DNA from 3 places in the Frankia sp. CeCAU1 genome. Region 1 is predicted to be linked to each of the others. Evidence: riboswitches for the same ligand, from Rfam matches in the RefSeq annotation. Region 1 holds a riboswitch; each other region holds the start of a gene.
What was found. Region 1 has a riboswitch for cyclic di-AMP ahead of AC08OO_RS13980 (peptidoglycan-binding protein). Riboswitches for the same ligand answer to the same signal wherever they lie in the genome.
Positions count from the first base shown of each region.

Region 2: another riboswitch for cyclic di-AMP. It lies ahead of AC08OO_RS07695 (transglycosylase family protein); the one in region 1 lies ahead of AC08OO_RS13980 (peptidoglycan-binding protein).
Region 3: another riboswitch for cyclic di-AMP. It lies ahead of AC08OO_RS18605 (transglycosylase family protein); the one in region 1 lies ahead of AC08OO_RS13980 (peptidoglycan-binding protein).

Region 1 covers NZ_CDWWXA010000072.1:16,055-21,883, forward strand. The annotation lists gene AC08OO_RS13965 (amidohydrolase family protein) at 1-63, shown strand, start outside; gene AC08OO_RS13970 (four-helix bundle copper-binding protein) at 281-637, shown strand; gene AC08OO_RS13975 (alpha/beta hydrolase) at 1,249-1,794, shown strand; cyclic di-AMP (ydaO/yuaA leader) riboswitch at 2,361-2,529, shown strand; gene AC08OO_RS13980 (peptidoglycan-binding protein) at 3,021-3,770, shown strand; gene AC08OO_RS13985 (AfsR/SARP family transcriptional regulator) at 4,095-4,931, shown strand; gene AC08OO_RS13990 (lasso RiPP family leader peptide-containing protein) at 5,139-5,249, shown strand; gene AC08OO_RS13995 (asparagine synthase-related protein) at 5,261-5,829, shown strand, end outside.
Region 2 covers NZ_CDWWXA010000028.1:25,721-31,549, forward strand. The annotation lists gene AC08OO_RS07680 (PP2C family protein-serine/threonine phosphatase) at 1-905, opposite strand, end outside; gene AC08OO_RS07685 (hypothetical protein) at 1,132-1,404, opposite strand; gene rlmB (23S rRNA (guanosine(2251)-2'-O)-methyltransferase RlmB) at 1,696-2,787, shown strand; gene AC08OO_RS07695 (transglycosylase family protein) at 2,993-3,373, opposite strand; cyclic di-AMP (ydaO/yuaA leader) riboswitch at 3,376-3,551, opposite strand; gene AC08OO_RS07700 (peptide deformylase) at 4,041-5,690, opposite strand.
Region 3 covers NZ_CDWWXA010000126.1:459-6,287, reverse strand. The annotation lists gene AC08OO_RS18620 (adenylosuccinate synthase) at 1-594, opposite strand, end outside; gene AC08OO_RS18615 (DUF3151 domain-containing protein) at 686-1,120, opposite strand; gene AC08OO_RS18610 (transglycosylase family protein) at 1,206-1,925, opposite strand; gene AC08OO_RS18605 (transglycosylase family protein) at 2,567-3,244, opposite strand; cyclic di-AMP (ydaO/yuaA leader) riboswitch at 3,263-3,475, opposite strand; gene fbaA (class II fructose-bisphosphate aldolase) at 4,394-5,431, opposite strand; gene AC08OO_RS18595 (DedA family protein) at 5,635-5,829, shown strand, end outside.

The DNA of each region.
Region 1 (5,829 bases):
ATGGTGATGGAAGAGGTGCCGAGAATCGCTCCCGAGTGGCCCGCGGCGTCGCAGCCCGGCTGACTCTCCGGTTTTCCGGAATGTTCACGAAATATAAAAAGAAATACCCTTAGTATGGCTCGCGGGATTTCGTCGGATCCGCTCTGGGACGGCGATTGACCGAGATGCGGATCGGCCCCTGAAAGCTATCGTCGTAGGGGCCCCGCTGCCGGCTGCCGTCAGGTGGTCCGGGCCGTTCGCTGGTACGGGGTGCCGCGTCTCCAACGCCTGGAGGGTTCTCATGCAGCACGCTGAAATGATCAATAAGAACATGCGGAAGGCCATCGAGGAGTGTATGTCCTGCTCGGCTCTGTGCGAGGAGACGATCTCCTACTGCATGGACATGCCGGGCGCCATGATGGAGCCGGCGAACATGCGGCTGATGATGGACTGCGCGGCCGTCACCAGGACCTGCGCCGACATGATGTGCCGGATGTCGCCGATGCACGGGGAAATGTGCGCGATGTGCGCGCGGATCTGCGTGATGTGCGCTGAGATGTGCGAGAGGATGCCGCAGGATCAGCAGCTCGCCAAGCTCGCCGGCGCATGCCGGTCCTGCGCGGAGAGCTGCAACACGATGGTGGGCGCCGCCGCCTGAGCCGCGTCCGGCCCGACGGCGCCGGGGCGCAGCCGGCGGTCACCCGACTCCGCCCCGGCGTCCGGCTGTGCGGCGGCGCGCGGCACATGATGCGCGGCCACCGGTCACGACCGGTGGCTACGGTTACGTATCCTCGGACGGACATGGGGTGAAACACCTGAGTAACAATTTTGACCATGTTGACAGGTAGCCGTCGGATAGGCAAAATATGGTCATGTTCTCCTCGGTGGATCGGATGACCCCCCTGGTCTTCCGTGGCCACATTGACTTCCTGAGAGTGGCCTCGTCCGGTTGTCCGGCCCGGCCGCTTCACGTGCTTTACTAGCCTCCTCGGCTTTCCCTCGCTCTCGGTGTTCCCTCTGGCGTTCTCCTGATTCACGGTCGCTCGATAGGGCTGTCTGTAGATCGTCATCGCCTGCGTGGACGCCAGCTGCCTCGGTATCGATGTCCGGTCAGTACCGGGTACATCTCTGGACGGTTTCCGATCGGAGCATGTTGTGTCGTCCCTGGCTTCGTCATCATACTTTCGTCCGCGCCCCCGTGGATATGTGGGGGGGCCGGGAACCCGTTACTGGCCCAGTGGTGATCCCACCCACTCGAGAAGAGCCAGTGTGGTCCTTCTCCCCGGTCGTGGAGAATCCGCCGAACATTTCGAGGGCCTAGCTTTCCGGCTCGCGCTCGACGGCTATCAGGTGACGTTTCTCGACCACGGGAGAGACACCGTCCTCGCCCTTGGTGAGGCGCGTGCCCCCGATGGTCCGTTCGTCCTGCTGGGTTCGGACAGCGGGGCCCTGCGGGCGTTGGTCGGCGCCGGTTCGCCAGCGGTCCGGCCGGATGCCCTCGTGTTGCTCGACCTGCCGCTGGTGTACCGGAAGATCGCGGGCGAGGATCCGGGACAACCGATCCCACGGTCGCTTCCCGACCTGCCGATCCTGTTGCTCCATGCCGAGCGCGACGAGGTCAGCCCGCTTGCGCTGGCGCGCATGATGACGCGGACCGCGCGCCGGGCCCGGCTGGCGTCGCTGCCCGGGGGGCATGGCGTGCTCGCCGGCCCCGGCCGGCGTGCGGTCGGCGCGCACATCCTGCTGTTCCTCGAGAACCTCCGTGTCCCGCGGCTGACCCCACGGCAACGGCAGCGGGACCGTTCGGTCGACTGATCTCGCCCGGTGCCGGGCGCGCCCGCGTGCCGGTCCGATGGGGGTGTGCCTTCGCGGGAGGCCCAACCGCTCAGCAGGTGTTTCCTCGGCGGGTGCCGGCGCGAATCACGCGAATCCGCGGGTCAGTCGTCCGTCCCGTACCGCATCGTCCGTTTTCCAACGGCGCCGGCTTCGAGCCGCAGGCTCGAAGCCGGCGCCGTTCGCGTTTGCGTACCCGTCCGCACGCCACCCGACCCCCGGGCCAGGCTTCCGCTTGCCGGGCTTGCCGGGCTTGCCGGGGGCTGCCGGACGGCCGGGCGGTCCCGGTGACTACCGGACCTCGTGGCCACCGGTCCCCGTCTCGACGGACCGGTCATATCGCCAAGATCCGGTCGTGACGGGTGATCTGCGTCGCTACCGGTAGCTGCTATTGATGTCCGAGAGTTGCGGCATCGCAGTGTTATGCACGCATCGTGACCAACATGCGCCCAGATTCGGCACAACTCGTACTTGTCACTACGGTCTGTAGTTCGCTACGGTTGCGGGGTATCAACAGCTCCGGGCCGACGCCGAGTTCTGTCCACGGTCCGCAGCTCCCTCCGAGAGATCTTGGGCAGAAGCGGGGGAACCACGTTCCTCCGGGTGGCTCGTTGCGTGCCGCCCTTGGGGTTAAGCCGTTACGCGCACGCCGCGGAAACGGCCGGGCTTCCCGGCCCGAACCCGACAGCTAACCTCGCAGGCGTACGGGAAGGACTCGACGTTGCCTGTGTTTCAGGAACGCTCGGCTCCGGTCTTCTGGACCGTGACGCCGTTCGGCGCGACCCGCGGTGCGTCCCCGCCATACGGGGCGCCGTTCTCGCCCTGACGTCTTCGCGAGAACGTGCCATCCGGTCGGTGCCCGTACCGGCCGATCGCGCTGACGCGCCATACCACCAGCTCGGCTGAAAGCCACCCGGCCTCGTCGTCTGTGGTCGGCTGACCCCTGCCGTCCACCGGGCCCGTCAGGCCTGGAACGGAATGACCACGGCCGCCTGCCGTGCTGTTCAGCCCATCGAGCCCGGAATCCCCAGGGCGCGTCGATCGGTCGTCCCCGGTCGTCCCAGGACGTCCTCTCGGCGTACCGGGAGACCGGCACTGGGTGTTGCCCTTCTCCAGCGCGGTCGTCTCCGCTCGCCCTCCTTCGAGCGGCATCCCTCCCCTCGATCACCCGTCTGTGTTCGACGACACCGAAATGAGATGTCAAAGAAATGGCCAAGGGAAAGCATCGGAAACGTTCCACCCGGACCCGGGGCGCCGTTGTCGCCGCCGTCGGTGTGATCGGCGCCGGCGCCGGCATTTTCGCCACCGCGAGCCCGGCCCGGGCCGCCACCACGGTCCCCGATGTGACGATCGCCAGCGCGGCCGCGAACGCGGGACTGCCCGACTGCCGCGGCGTTCCGCTGGCCACCTGGGTCGCGGTGGCTCTTGCGGAGTCCGGCGGCAACCCCTACGCCCACGCCACCTATGGCGAGGACTCGCGCGGCCTGTGGCAGATCAACATGCGGGCCCACGCCGGCTGGGTGGGTAACCGCAACCTCTACGACCCGGCCGTCAACGCCTGGGCGGCGAAGAAGGTCTGTGAAGGCCAGGGCATCACCGCCTGGAGCGCCTACACCAACGGCCTGCACTACCGCTACCTGGCCCGGGGACAGGCGGCGGCGGCCGCCGTCTCGCGCGGCGTGCGGTTAACGAACATCTCCTACTCCTCGCTGGCTGCCCCGGCGCGTGCGGCCGTGGTGGCACCCGCGGCCCGCTACCCGTCGCTGGCCGTCGGCCTCGGGTTCCGTCTCGACGTCCACCAGATCCAGAAGAGGCTCGCCAGCCTTGGCTACCCGATCAGCGTGGATGGGAAGTTCGGGTATCAGACCAACCACATGGTCAAGGACTTCCAGCTGAAGCATGGTCTGGTGGTTGACGGGATCGTCGGACCGCAGACGCGGGCGAAGCTCGGGATCTGACTCTGATCGAGGCCCGCCGACCGGGCTCCGCTGCCGTCGGCCGGTATTCCCGACCCACCCAAGGGCGCTGCTCGATATCCGCACGCACCGGATGACTACCCGGGGTGAGGTGGGGGTATTCAGCCACCGGGCCAGCACCGGGCCGGGCGGGGGACCCCCGGCCGGGCGGCGCCACCCGGCCCGGGGACGCCACCCGGCCCGGGGACGCCACCCGGCCCGGGGCACCGGCCCGGGGCACCGGGCCGGGAGACGGCACCGGCCCGCACGGGACCAGCCGGCCCGCACGGGAAAACCGAAACGGGGGCCCGATCGATGAGAGCCACGATGCTCGACGACTACCTACCTGAGGCGAGTCCGAACGCATCCTCCGTGACCGGGGCCGGTCTCCTGTTCGCGGTCCTGGGGCCGCTGGAGGTGCGGCGATCCTCGGGCGAGCAGGTCCGCATCGACCAGCGCAAGAAGCGCATACTGCTGCTGGCCCTGCTGCTGCACGCCGGCCAGTGGGTGAGTGTGGACGGGATGCGGCTCGCGCTCTGGCAGGACGCCCCGCCGCGCTCCGCCGGGGGCAACATCAAGACTTATCTCTCGGAGCTGCGGCACACCCTCCGGCCGCCCCTGGACACGTCCGGAGCCGGGGGGAACGGCCCCGGACGCATCGAGAGCCGGCCGGGGGAGTACCGCCTGGTCGTCGCGTCCGGTGAGATCGACGCTAAGCGGTTCGAATCGGCCGCCGAGCAGGGCCGCGCCGCCGTGCGCGCCGGCTCGCCGGAACGCGCTGCCGGGTTTTTCGAAGGCGCCCTCGCGCTGTGGCGGGGGGACGCGTTCGACGAGCTCCCGGCGGAGATCGCGGGCGCGGAGGTCCTCCGGCTGGAGGAGGCTCGCTGGGCGGTGTGCGAGGACCTGATCGACGCCCGCCTGGCCCTCGGCGAGTACGACCGGGTGCTGCCGACCCTGCGGGCGCTCACGGTCGAACATCCGACCCGGGAACGTCTCTGGGCCCAGCTGATCCTTGCGTTGGAACACACCGGCCGGCGGGCCGAGGCACTGGCCGAGTACCAGACGGTCTACCGGCGGCTGGTGACCGAACTCGGGATCGAGCCCGGTGTCGAACTGCGGCGTGCCCATCAGCATGTACTGAATCCGGACTCGTGGGTCACCTGATGCCACGGCCGTGCCTGCCGAGCCGTGGGCCGGAAGTCAGCTGAACCGCCAGTGAACCCGGCGGGGGAATTTCAACCATACGGGCTGGACCAGCCGGCCGGCGCCCGGGCCACGCGCGCGGCGCCGCCGTGTATCGCCACCGGGGTGCACCTCACCGGGGCGCACGCCACCGAGCGAGGGCGCGCGGAAACCGCTGAGGAGAAGACGATGAAGGCTATCTACCTCCCCCCGCGACTGGAAGATGCCAGCAGCTTCGCCGCAGTGACGAACGGCCGCTGGGGCTGGGGGCGTGACTACTCCTGGCGGCGTTTTGCGTGACGGCGGCCGGGGTGGCGGTGGTCCCGATTCCGTCCTGCTGGTTTCTGGTGCTGGCCGACCGTGATCCCGTCGTGCGTCCGCCGGGGGCTCGTCGCATGCTGCGCTATGCCTCCGGGCGGCCGTGGATCGTCGGCGACTGGCCGGACGATGCCATGGTCAGTGCCGTCGCCGGGCGCTCGCGGCTGGCCCTGATCGGGTGTGCCGCGACCAACGCGCGACAGCTCCTGCGGCTGCTTCTCTCGGCCCGTGACGTGCACGCTCTCGACCTCGCGCGGGTCGTGGCCGGCGACTACCACGTGATCGCCGAGATCGACAGCCACCGTCGCATCCAGGGCAGCCCGACGGGAACCCGGCGGGTCTTCACCGCCCGGTTGGGCAGCCACCTGGTCGCCGCCGACCGCGCCGACGTGCTCGCCCGGCTCACGGGCGCCCCGCTGAACCGGACGGCGCTGGCTTTGTCGCTGCTCGACCCGTCACCGCCCCATCCGCTCGATGACCTGGTGCTCTGGGAGTCGATCGACGCGCTGCCCCCGGATCACTACCTTCTCGTCGGCCCTGACGAGAAGGCCACCGTCCTGCG
Region 2 (5,829 bases), on a different contig from region 1:
GGGGTGACGATGGCCGCGGCGAACGTGCACGACGGCGCCATCCGCCCCTCGGCCGCGCTGAGTTGGGCGATGGTCGCCTGGGCCGCGTCGACGGCGGCGTGCAGCGCGGCCTCGGCGTCCTCCGGGGAGAACCCGCCGACGACCGCGCGGGGCGATGTTCGCGGCTTCTTGTAGTCGGCATACGACGGTTCGAGGATGTCGAGCATCTCCTCGGCCCGGCTGACGCCGCGCGACGGGCGGGTGCCGTGGTGGACGGGGCGCCCCGGGCCGTGGGCACGCACCGCATCCGCGAGGACGGCCATGGCGGCGGTCGCCGCGGCGGCCGAGGCCTGCCCGGAGCCCGGAGTGGTCGATACGCCGTCACACACCACCGCGATCAGCGTGCCGTACACGACGGCCAGGCCCATGGCGTCCTCGTTGGTGGTGTGCCGGACGCCGCGGTCGCACACGCCGGCGAGCTGGCCGAGGTCGACCTCGCTGTGGTCGGCGTCGCCGTGGCCGGGGTTCGGACCCTCCAGCCCGTGACCACAGACCTCGCAGTACCGGTCGTCGGTATACACCGGTGCCGCGCACACCGGGCAGCGACCCAGGTCGTCGTCGAGTTCGAACGGCCCGCTCCCGGTGATCTGGTAGGCGACCGTGGGGGCGTCGTCATGCGGGTTGAGGTCCACCGTCATGCCGCCGGGAGAAAGCGGACGCGGCCGGAAACAGCCGGGAGAACGCATGCGGGCGGTGTGCGCAGAGCCATGTGCTGGGTGCCTCCTGCCCCTGACGATCGGGTCGCTGACGATCGGGTCGCTGACGGCCGGATCGTCGATGCTCGCCGTGGCCGTCTCGGGACACCGACGGCGCGCGCCCGATGATCGGCCGAAGTGGTCGCACTCGTCGAGCTGGTCATCACACATTCATGAAGACGTATTCTCCCAGCTTCCCCCACGGCACGTCGAGGGTGTAGATCGCCGTGCCGGCGACCTGATCCGACGCGCCCGCCATCGTCGGCGGGCGACCCTAAAAGAGCGTAAAGGCCGGGGGTGGATGGTGGCAGGGCCCCCGCATCCCGGGGAACCCCGGGCCTGCCGATCGGCGTGGTCACGCGGCCGCCGCTCATGACCCGCACCTCCGCTCGCGTCGTCACGTCGTCTCCCCGGGTCCGCCTGGGCCGCCTGGGCCGCCGGGCCGGGAGGTGGCGCTCAACGTTCTATGCCGGGCATTCTCCAGGAGTGTCACCGCCGCGGCGGTGACACTGCCAGGTCGGGGAGCACACCCGCCGAACGCCCGCGGCGGCGTGCCGCGCGGCCCGGCCGCCGTGACGAGCGCGGTACCGTAGGCCTCCACTCCGCCGAGCATGGTGAGACTGGCATCGAGATCGTCGATGTTGATCAGGTGGCACCCCGCCTCCGCCATGGGTCACCACCGGTCTTCGGCCCGCGACCACCCGGCGGCGGGTGGAAGAACGATGCGCACCTGACCCTCCTGACGCCGGTGAGGAGCGGCCGGACCACATCAGGTCGGGCCGTGGGCCTGCCGGCCCTCAGGATAGGGCGCCGGATCCCCGGAAACGGCCATGTCGAGGTATGCCCATGGCAGAGCTCCTCCGCCGAGTTCCTGCCGAGCGCGCCCCGACACGCCGGTGTCGTCCGCCGTATACCGTGGTCACATGGTCATTCCCCGGGCGTGTAATGGTCGGTGGTCCTGATGGCCGGCGCCGCTCGCCGGGACAGCGGGATCGCCCGCGGCGGTCAGGGCGGTCGGGCCGCCAAGGCCGGTTCCCACCGCAAGGGGGCCTCCACGGGCAGCGGCGGTCACGGCCGCAAGGCGCTGGAGGGCCGTGGGGCCACTCCGCCCGCGCAGCTGCGCCCCGGCCATCCCGCCCAGCGTCGTGCGGCGGCGGCTGCTGCGGCCCGTTCCGCCTCGGCCGGAGCCGAGCGGAGTCGAGCGGCCGCCGGCCGGCGCGGGGATGGTGGCCGCGCCGTCGCAGCTGCGGCCACCACCGGGCCGAGCGCCGTGGGGGGTTCCGCGGGGGCCGGGCGCCCACGGCGGACCGAGGGCGACGAGCTGGTGGTCGGGCGCAACGCGGTGGTCGAGGCGCTGCGGGCCGGGGTACCGTCGTCGACCCTTTTCATCGCCGGCGGGCTGGACTTCGACGAGCGGCTCGCCGACGCCCGCCGGCTCGCCGGGCGTGCCGGGATCGCCGTGGCCGACGTCGGCCGCACGGATCTCGACCGGATGTGTGGCACCGCTCCGCATCAGGGTCTCGCCCTCGTGGTACCGCCGTTCCGGTATGCCCATCCGGATGATCTCCTCGCCCGCGCGCGCTCGTCTCCTCCGGGTCTGCTGGTGGCGTTGGACGGGGTCACCGATCCTCGCAACCTCGGGGCCGTGGTGCGCTCGGCCGCCGCCTTCGGTGCCCACGGCGTCGTCGTCCCGGAGCGTAGGGCCGCCGGCGTGACCGCCGCGGCCTGGAAGACCTCGGCGGGGGCTGCCGCCCGGCTGCCGGTGGCGCGCGCCACCAACCTCGCCCGCACGCTCGTCTCCTACGCGGCGGGCGGCCAGTTCGTTGTCGGTCTGGCCGCGGACGGTGAAGTGAGCATCGACGAGCTCACGATGGCGACCGACCCCCTCGTCCTGGTGATCGGTTCCGAGGGACGCGGGTTGTCCAGGCTGGTCGAGCAGCGCTGCGACGTGAGGGTCCGGATCCCCATGGCGGGTGCGGTGGAGTCCCTCAACGCGGGGGTGGCCGCCGGGATCACGCTGGCCGAGATCGCCCGCCGCCGTCGGATCGGCTGAGCCGGCCGATCGGTGGGTCCGCCGGGTCTCCGCCGGGCGGGGCCGCGGAAGTTGAGCTGGCCGACGTCGCCGTGACCGGGAAACCGTGACCGGGAAACGTAGCGTGCAGCCCCGTGTCCCGTCCGGGACACGGGGCTGCTGGCCGCGCGCCGATCAGTACCGGCCGGGCGTGGACGGTGAAGGCTGGTGCGGGAAGCCGGGCAGCTCAGATCTTGTGACCCCAGCACGGCTTCGAGGCGTACCAGGGGCTCGTCCCCTGCTGGGCGTACAGGATGCGGGCGCGCTGCCACTGCTCGGCGACGCTGGCGTGCTGCGGCAGACCCTTGCCGCCGACCCCGCGCCAGGTGCTGGGCAGAAACTGGAACAACCCGCCGGCGCCGATGGAGTTGACCGCGCGGGGGTTCCCCCCGGACTCACACGGGATCACCTTGGAGAGGAAGTGGTCGGCGTTCGTCGACGCGCTGGCCGGTTGGGACAGCGCGAGGCCACCGCCGATCGAGGCCGCGAGAGTGGTGGCGGCGATCAAGGCCCGGGAACCGAGCCTGATGCGGTTGAGGCCACGAGCGAGCGAACGAGCGTTGGACATTGAGTTGCCCTTCCCCACGCCTGCGAGGTGAGCTGTCGGGTTCGGGCTGGGAATGCCCGGCCGCGCATCGCGGCTTCACCCCGAGGACGTCTTCTATCGGCGCCCGGAATTGGTTCCCCCGCTCCTGCCAAAGGTTTGATTCTCGTCGAGCGGGGGCAGGATTCGGCGTGCCGCCCGACGCATGCCATCAGGTGACGGCACGGCAACGAACATAGCTGAGAGTGACCCGGGGAAAACAAGAGTACGTGAGGATGCACACAGTGCACCCCACTTACTTGTCCCGATCTTTTTAATGGTGTTTCGCGCCCGCGTGCGCGCCCGATCCTAGAGGTTGTTCAGTGGGCTGAAAATCCCCAGTTCGTGGCTGGGTCGTCACGCTGGCGGTAAACAATACGCGATGCGTGGAGAATCTGTTCCGCCGCGTGGCGATCGAGCCTCCACTACCCGCTGCCGGCAGTCTCCAACCAGGTTCCGAAAAAATCTGTGTCGACGTTCCGGCGGACCCGCACCTATCGCCTGCTTTCCGGACTATACGGCACGAGGGAACCATGTCATATGTCGGATCTACCAGTCCGTGTCGGACACCCGGTCCCGGCGCTGCGCCGTCGGCACGTCGGCACGTCGGCATGCCGCCACGCCGCCCGCGGGGCGGGTGCGTTCGGGCTGGTCAGCGGTTGTAGGACCAGGCCGAGCCGGTACCCCGGTACTGCTCCACCGGGATCGGTGTGGTTCCGGCCCGCATCCGATCCGTGTAGAGCTGACCGTGCAGGTGATCGATCTCGTGAGCGACGAGCCGCGCCAGCCCCTGCCGATAGACGGTGATGTGCCGGTTGCCATCGATATCGGTGTGTTCGACGTGCAGCTCCAGCGGCCGGGGGACGAGGCCACGGACGTCGAAGAAGCTCAGGCAGCCCTCGTACTGCTCGTCGGTCTCCCGGGAGGTCTCGATGACGCTGGGGTTGAGCAGCGTGAGCGTGTCGCCGCCCGCGGTACGCACGATCGCCGCGGCGCGGTTGATGCCGACCTGCGGCGCGGCGATGCCCAGGCCCTTGCCGAAGGTGTGCAGAACGGACACCCGTTCGAGGGCGGAGGACAGTTCGGCGACGACCCGGCGCGCGTCTTCGGCCTCGTTGGGCAGGGCGAAAGGGCGGGCCGGCTGCCGCAGGATCGCCTCACCCTCCTGCACGATGCCGACGGCCGCCATCTGATCGCTGGGACGTGTTCCGGTCTCCGTGGCCGGATCACGTTCCGGCACGGTGGCCCGGAAGTTCCATTCCAGTCGGTAGCGGGCGTGCAGCGGCGGCTCGGTGGTCGACCAGGTGAAGATCCGTCGGTCGCCGGAGTCGGTGCGGGCGATTGCGGTCCGCAACGGGAAGGCATCGGCGGTCATCGACGTCTCCATGCCCCAGACCACGGGATCCAGCTCGGCCGGAAAGTCCAGCCGGACCGAGAGGAAACTCGTCGGTACCCGCACGGCACGCTGGAACCACGGCCCCCACTTCTCCCTGCTCACCTGGTAGCTGTAGTTGATCCATGCCGATTCGCCGGGATAGAGCGGAAATCGTCCTCGGCTGTTCTCGAAGAGCAGCCAGACCTCCTTGAGCGCGTCCCAGTCGGTCTTGACCTGCCAGGCCATCTGCTCGCCGCCACAGTGCGCGCTGAGCTGGAGGTCCTCCCAGCGCAGCGGATCGGATCGGTACAACCGCGCGGAGCGTTCCGGATCTCCCGGGAACCGGTCGACCGATATCCGCATCAGATACCGGGTTACCGGTTCGCTGCCGGCGTTGAGAAGACGTCTTCGCTGGTGGGCGACGTACATGCTGTCGTCGTAGCGGAGTTCGGCCCGGTCCTCCTCGACGACCAGGCCTCCCGGTCCGGGGGGGAGCCGGCCCGGGCCCTCGGCGACGACGGGACCGGGGGCCGGGGCCGGGTCGACGGAGGGGGTCGCGACGTGGGCTACCGGTGTCGGGCCGGATCCGGCCGGAACCGTCGGCAGCCCGGGCGGCTCGCGCACGTCCCGTGCCGCCTCCCACGGCCGTGCGGCCAGGTGGAAATAACTGCCCGGGATGCGCAGCGCGTCGGTGATGCGTTCGATCAGGGAGAGCCGGGCGATGTGGTCCTCGCCCTGCATGATCCGGCTGACCCTGCTTTGGCTGAGCCCTTCCACCGGAGATGCGATGCGATTCTGGCTGGCACCGTCGTACTTCTTCATCAGCCGGAACACCGTGCGGAAGTCCCGCGTCGCGCACGCCGCCCGGAAGTCCTCCCGGGCCAACAGCCTGGGCGATACCCGGTAAGGTCCAGATTCGTACGACATCGAAACGGCCTTCCATGTCGGTACGGTCGGTGAAGGCCGGAGTGAAATCGGGCGATCAGTCCTCCGTCAGTCGACACATCAGGATAACGACGCCATGTCAAACGGGCACAGATGTCCGGCTGAATGCTCGACTGTCGGG
Region 3 (5,829 bases), on a different contig from region 1:
GGGTTGCAGGCGTTTCGCGTAGTCGGCGTACTCCTCGACCACCTCGTCGAGCTCGATCCGGCGCCGGTTGTAGACCTTGGCCAGGATCTGGTTCTTCTCCCGTAGCACCAGTTCGAGCTTCTTGTGGAAGATGCCCGGGTCGAGGAGATCCTGCACTCTGATGCCCGTACGGGCAACCTTGTCGCCGTAGGTGGGACCGATGCCGCGACCGGTGGTACCGATCCGCGCCTTGCCCAGGTAGCGCTCGATAACCCGGTCCAGCGCCCGGTGATGGGGCATGATCAGATGGGCGTTCGCGCTGATCAGGAGCCGGGAGACGTCGATGCCGCGGGCGATGAGCCCGTCCATCTCGGCCAGCAGCACGCCCGGGTCGATGACGACCCCGTTGCCGATCACGGGAACGCAGTCGGCCCGCAGCATGCCACTGGGAATCAGGTGGAGCGCGTAACTCTCCGCCCCGATGACCACGGTGTGGCCGGCGTTGTTGCCACCCTGGTAGCGGACGACGTAATCGACGGCGCCGCCCAGGAGGTCGGTCGCCTTTCCTTTTCCCTCGTCGCCCCACTGGGCGCCGATGAGGACAAGAGCAGGCACCGGGCGAGGTTACTAGGGATGGCGGGGTCGTGGGGCCGGCTGCGGCATCCTCGCTGGTCTCCACCACCGACACGGCCTGATGAACTCACTGTCAGGTGAAGCCGAGCTCACTGGCAGCGACGGGATCGCTGTCGGCCAGGAACATCCGGCAGCGGGTGGCCTCCTCGGCCTCCCCGATGGCCGCGGCCGCCCGACCGAGAGCGGCGAGCGAACGCAGGAACCCGCGGTTGGGTTCGTGTGACCAGGGGATCGGCCCGTTGCCCTTCCAGCCCGAGCGGCGCAGGGCGTCGAGGCCGCGGTGATAGCCCGTGCGGGCGTAGGCATAGGCCTCGACGGGTCGTCCGCCGGTGAGCGCGAGCTCGGCGAGCGCGGCCCAAGGCACGCTGAACGCGGGCAGCCGGGCGGCGACGGCATCCGGCGGATCACCGGCGACCAGCGCATCGGTCGCGGCCGCGTCGGAGGGCAGGAGCGTCGGCGGCGGACCGGAGAGCAGGTTGGGCTTTCCCGAGGTGGACGGCGTCATCATGAGTGCATCCTGCCCGACGACCGGCCGCACACGTCATGGAGGTCACCCCGGACGCGCTTGCCCTGCGCGCACGGTGACCGGTCGGTCAGGCCCTGACGCTGACGTTCCACAGATTCTGGCCGACGACCCCGGGTTGACCGTCGCTCACCCGGGTGAGGTACGAGTACAGCGCGGCGATGCCCTGCGACTGCGGTCCGAACTTGCCGTCGACGGTGAGTACGAAGCCCTTCTGACGCATCCTGTCCTGCCAGACGAAGGCGTCCGGGCGAACGTCGTCGCTCAGGGACGCGTCGAGGACCGTGCCCCTGAACGAGCCGTCCCCCATCTCCCGGCGGGCCCGGTCCAGCGTCATGGGGGGTTCCACCGGGGTGATGGCCTGCTGGATGACGTCACCGGAGCCGCCCGGGACACTGGCCGGGCCGTTGTTGGTCAGGCCCATCTTGACCGAGCAGGACGGCCATGGCTGCCAGCCCCGCTGGTTGTAGAGCTTCGCGGCCGCCTCGTCCTGCGTGGCGGGCGATGCCTGGTACGGGCGGCCGGAGTACCCGAGCCCGTGCCAGGTCTGGTCGTCGAACTGGTAGGCACCGGAGAAGCCGTTGCCGGTGTTGACCGCGTAGTTGCCGCCGGACTCGCATTGGCGGAGCTTGGCGAAGTCGTCGGAGGTGGCCGCGCCCGCCGGAGCCGCGGTGACCGCGAGGCCGCTGCCGACGATGGCCGTGACCGCGCCGGTGGTGCGCAGGATGCGACCGGCGGGCGATGGGGCCTGCGGTGCTCGATGTCTGCCGCCACGACGCCCAGAGGGCATGTCAGTCCAATCCCGTCGCCTGCGGGGTGAGCTGTCGGGTGCGGGCTGGGATGGCCCGGCCGGAGGATCCGACCCCGGGTGGGAACCGCTCTCCACCATGGGCCGGGACGCACCGGCTTTACCCCAAGGACGCCGCTTGCGGCGCCCGAAATGTGGGTCCCCCACTCCTGCCCGCTGCGGTCGATGTTCGTTCCGGCCGCTCGTACGGGGGCAGGACTCGGCGTCCGTCCGGGCGGCCTCGCCGACGAGGCGAGTGAGCGGCACTCTAGCGAGAACCGCTCATGGAGCGCAAACCGGGGTGGTCCGGAGTAACCAGTGAGGATCGCGCGAATCGTGCCACTTCCATACAGGTTCCGCAGGTGGCTCGCTGGTCCTGCTGTTCCTCGTCGGCCCTGCCGGAGGCCGGTCAGGGTGCGGTCCGGGTGATGCTGGTGGTGGGTTGTACGGGCCGGCCCGTACGGGCCGTCAACCGGAGATCGCCCGGAGGCCTGTCGGGCCAGCCCGTCGTCGAGGTGAGATCCCCTGACCGGTGTCGCCGGGGTGGGATGTCCGGTTCCCGCGGCGGTCGTCCCTCCGCCACGGGAGCGGAGCGAATGGATCAGCTGATGGAGTTGATGGAGCTGATGGAGAGGATCAGCGGATCAGCGGAAGGTGGCCCGCCAGGTCGCCGGGCCGACGATGCCGTCGACGGCGAGTCCCTTGGCGGCCTGCAGGGCGCGGGCGACTGCGGCGGAGCGTGGTCCGTAGCGGCCGTCGATCGTGAGCGGATAGCCCAGATGGTTGACGCGGGCCTGCCAGGCCCGCACGTCGTCACGTACCTGCCTGGCCAGTGCGGTCGTCAGGTTACGGGTGAATACAGGAGTGCTCATGGAGATGGGACTGACCGTCAGCTCGCGGCGTTCCGTCGTGCGCGAGGCCTGGCCCGAGGAGCTCGACGAGCCGCCCGCGAGCTGGTCGGCGCCCATCCCGCGGCCACAGGCCGGCCACTGGCCGAAGCCGGACCGCCGGGCGAGCTTGAGTGCGGCCTCGTCCTGGACGGCCGGGGGAGCCTGGTGCGGCAGACCGCCGTAGCCGAGGCTGTGCCAAGTGCTGGCGGAGAACTGGTAAGCGCCGTAGTACGCGTTGCCGGTGTTGGTCGTGTAGTCACCGCCGGACTCGCACTGCCGCAGGCCCGTCCAGGTGGTGGCCGCATCGGCCGGCTGGCTGAGCGCGAAGGTGCCGCCCACCGCCGCCGCGAGTACTGGCGCGACCACGAGGGCCCGGGCCCGGCTGCGGGTACCGGCGCGGCATTGTCGGCCACTGATACGTGCGTCGGACATGTCTTGTGGTCCTTCCCCACGCCTGCGAGGTGAGCTGTCGGATTCGGGCTGGGAACTGCCCGGCCGTGCCAGGGATCCCTGGAGACGGAAGCCGCACCGGAAATACCTTTCCGTGTGGTCGTCGCACATGGCTTCACCCCGAGAGCATCGAATCCTTTCGATACTCGGAGATGGGTCCCCCGTTCCTGCCGCCCGGTTCGAGAAATCGTCGGCCAGGGGCAGGATTCGGCGTGCCGCCCGACGAATGCCCGACGTTGTTGCCGGGCACGGCGAAAACCATAACCACGCCGCCCGGCGAGTCGCCAAGCATTGAATAGGGTGCGTGAAAAAGAGCACACTCGGCGCGCCTGCTTGAGTAGGAACTGGCGGCCTGGTATCGCGCGTGCGCGCCCGCTCATCAACCTGGCGGTACGGCGTGCGGAGGCATTTGTGCTCGGCCGGTCACCCTGTTTGCCGATGGTCGACGATGAGCGGAGAGTCCCACATCAGGCCAGATGTGTGACATGTCGACAAAGGCGTGACGGCCCTGCTACGAGATCGACGCGAGTGATCGTCCTGATACTACACTTCGTCCATTGAAGCCTGTTTTTGTGAGAAAAACAACGGAAATCGGGCGGTAACTTACAGCGTTGTGATTTTTGCACACGGCGGATTCAATCGGACACCTACTGTAAAAAGCGCCTGTCGGGCCACCGCAGTGGGCGAAGGGGTTCCGTGGGGGCGGGGCGGTAGGTGAACGGTTACCGAAGGTCCGGTGCGTGTCCGCTCATTTGGCCGAAACCTGCTGGTTGCCGGCGGGGGCGGCGTTACGCGAGGAGCGGGGTGCCGCGCCCGCTAAACAGTGGTCCCCCAGCCGTCGGAGCGACCGGGGGACCGTGCGGGCCGGCATAGTACGGGAAATCGGCGGGTCGTGCATCGGACCGGGGCGGGTCGGATGTCCGCCGCGTGCCGGTCGTTCCGTCCGCCGGAAATGATGGAGAGGGTCGGACCGAGGGGCCCGGAGAATGTCCTCGGACGAGCGGCGGCGGTTGCTCGGTTGCCTGGTTTCGCGGCCGGCGGCTATCTGTCCGCCTGTCCGCCGGCCGGCGGACAGGCCGGCCGGTATCCGACGAACCGATCCCGCCAGCCGGCGTGCGCTCCTGGGCCGGACTATGCCCGCCCGAGGCTGGTGCCGGCGGAACGGAGGTCCTCACACGCCTGGGCGACGCGGGCCGCCATGCTGCTCTCCGCGAGCTTTCCGTAGGTACGCGGGTCGTACGCCTTCTTCACGCCGACCTCACCGTCCACCTTGAGAACGCCGTCATAGTTTTTGAACACGTGGTCCACGATGGGGCGGGTGAATGCGTACTGGGTGTCCGTGTCCACGTTCATCTTGACCACCCCGTAGTCGAGGGTCTCGCGGATTTCGGTGAGAGCCGACCCGCTACCGCCGTGAAAGACGAGGTTGAACGGCTTCGCGCCGGCTGGCAGCCCGAGCTTCCTGGCGACGTACTCCTGTCCTTCGTGCAGAATCGTCGGGCGTAGCTTGACGTTTCCGGGCTTGTACACACCGTGCACGTTGCCGAAGGTGGCGGCGAGCAGGTAGCGCCCCTTCGCGCCGGTGCCGAGCACCTCGGCCGTCCGCCACATGTCCTCCGGCGTCGTGTAGAGCTTCTCGTCGATCGCGCCGACGACGCCGTCCTCCTCGCCGCCGACGACCCCGATCTCGACCTCGAGAACAATCTTCGCGGCGGCGGCGTCCGCGAGTAGTTCTTCGGCGATCTTGAGGTTCTCCTCGAGGGGGACCGCCGAGCCGTCCCACATGTGCGACTGGAAGAGCGGCTCGCGCCCCTGGGCCACCCGATTCTTCGAGATCGCGATCAAGGGACGGATGTAGGTGTCAAGCTTGTCGGCCGGGCAGTGGTCGGTGTGCAGGGCGATGTTGACCGGATACGCCTCCGCGACGTGGTGGGCGAACTCGGCCAGTGCCTCCGCGCCGAGGACCATGTTCTTCACCGTCGAGCCGGACAGGTACTCGGCACCGCCGGTGGACACCTGCACGATGCCGTCACTGCCGGCTTCGGTGAAGCCCCGCAGCGCGGCGTTCAGGGACTGCGACGAGGTCACGTTGATCGCGGGGTAGGCGAAGGACTGGGCCTTCGCCCGGTCGAGCATCTCGGCGTATACGTCTGGCGTGGCGATGGGCATCGGTGGGGCTCCTTACGAACCTGTAGGGGCGCCGATCAGCCATGCACCCGCGGTGCAGGGCAGCCGGATCGGGCCGAAGCCCGCCGTGGACTCCTGATGGGCGAAGGGTATGACGCCTTGCCCCGTCCCGGGGTCGGATGCGGCTGACGTCGCCGGCGCGGTGCGGATCCGCGCGATGTGGTCCCCGCCGACTTGGTCGGCGGGTGCCGACCAAGGGCCGGCACACTGGTCGAGTGGACGTCGGCAGCCTGTCCGGGATGACGCTGTACGTCGTCCTCTTCGCGGTCATCTTCGTCGAGAGCGGGATCCTGATCGGGTTCTGGCTTCCGGGTGACACCATTCTCTTCGCGGCCGGGCTGATGGCGGCGGACGCGGCGTCGAACGTGTCCGTCGCGGTC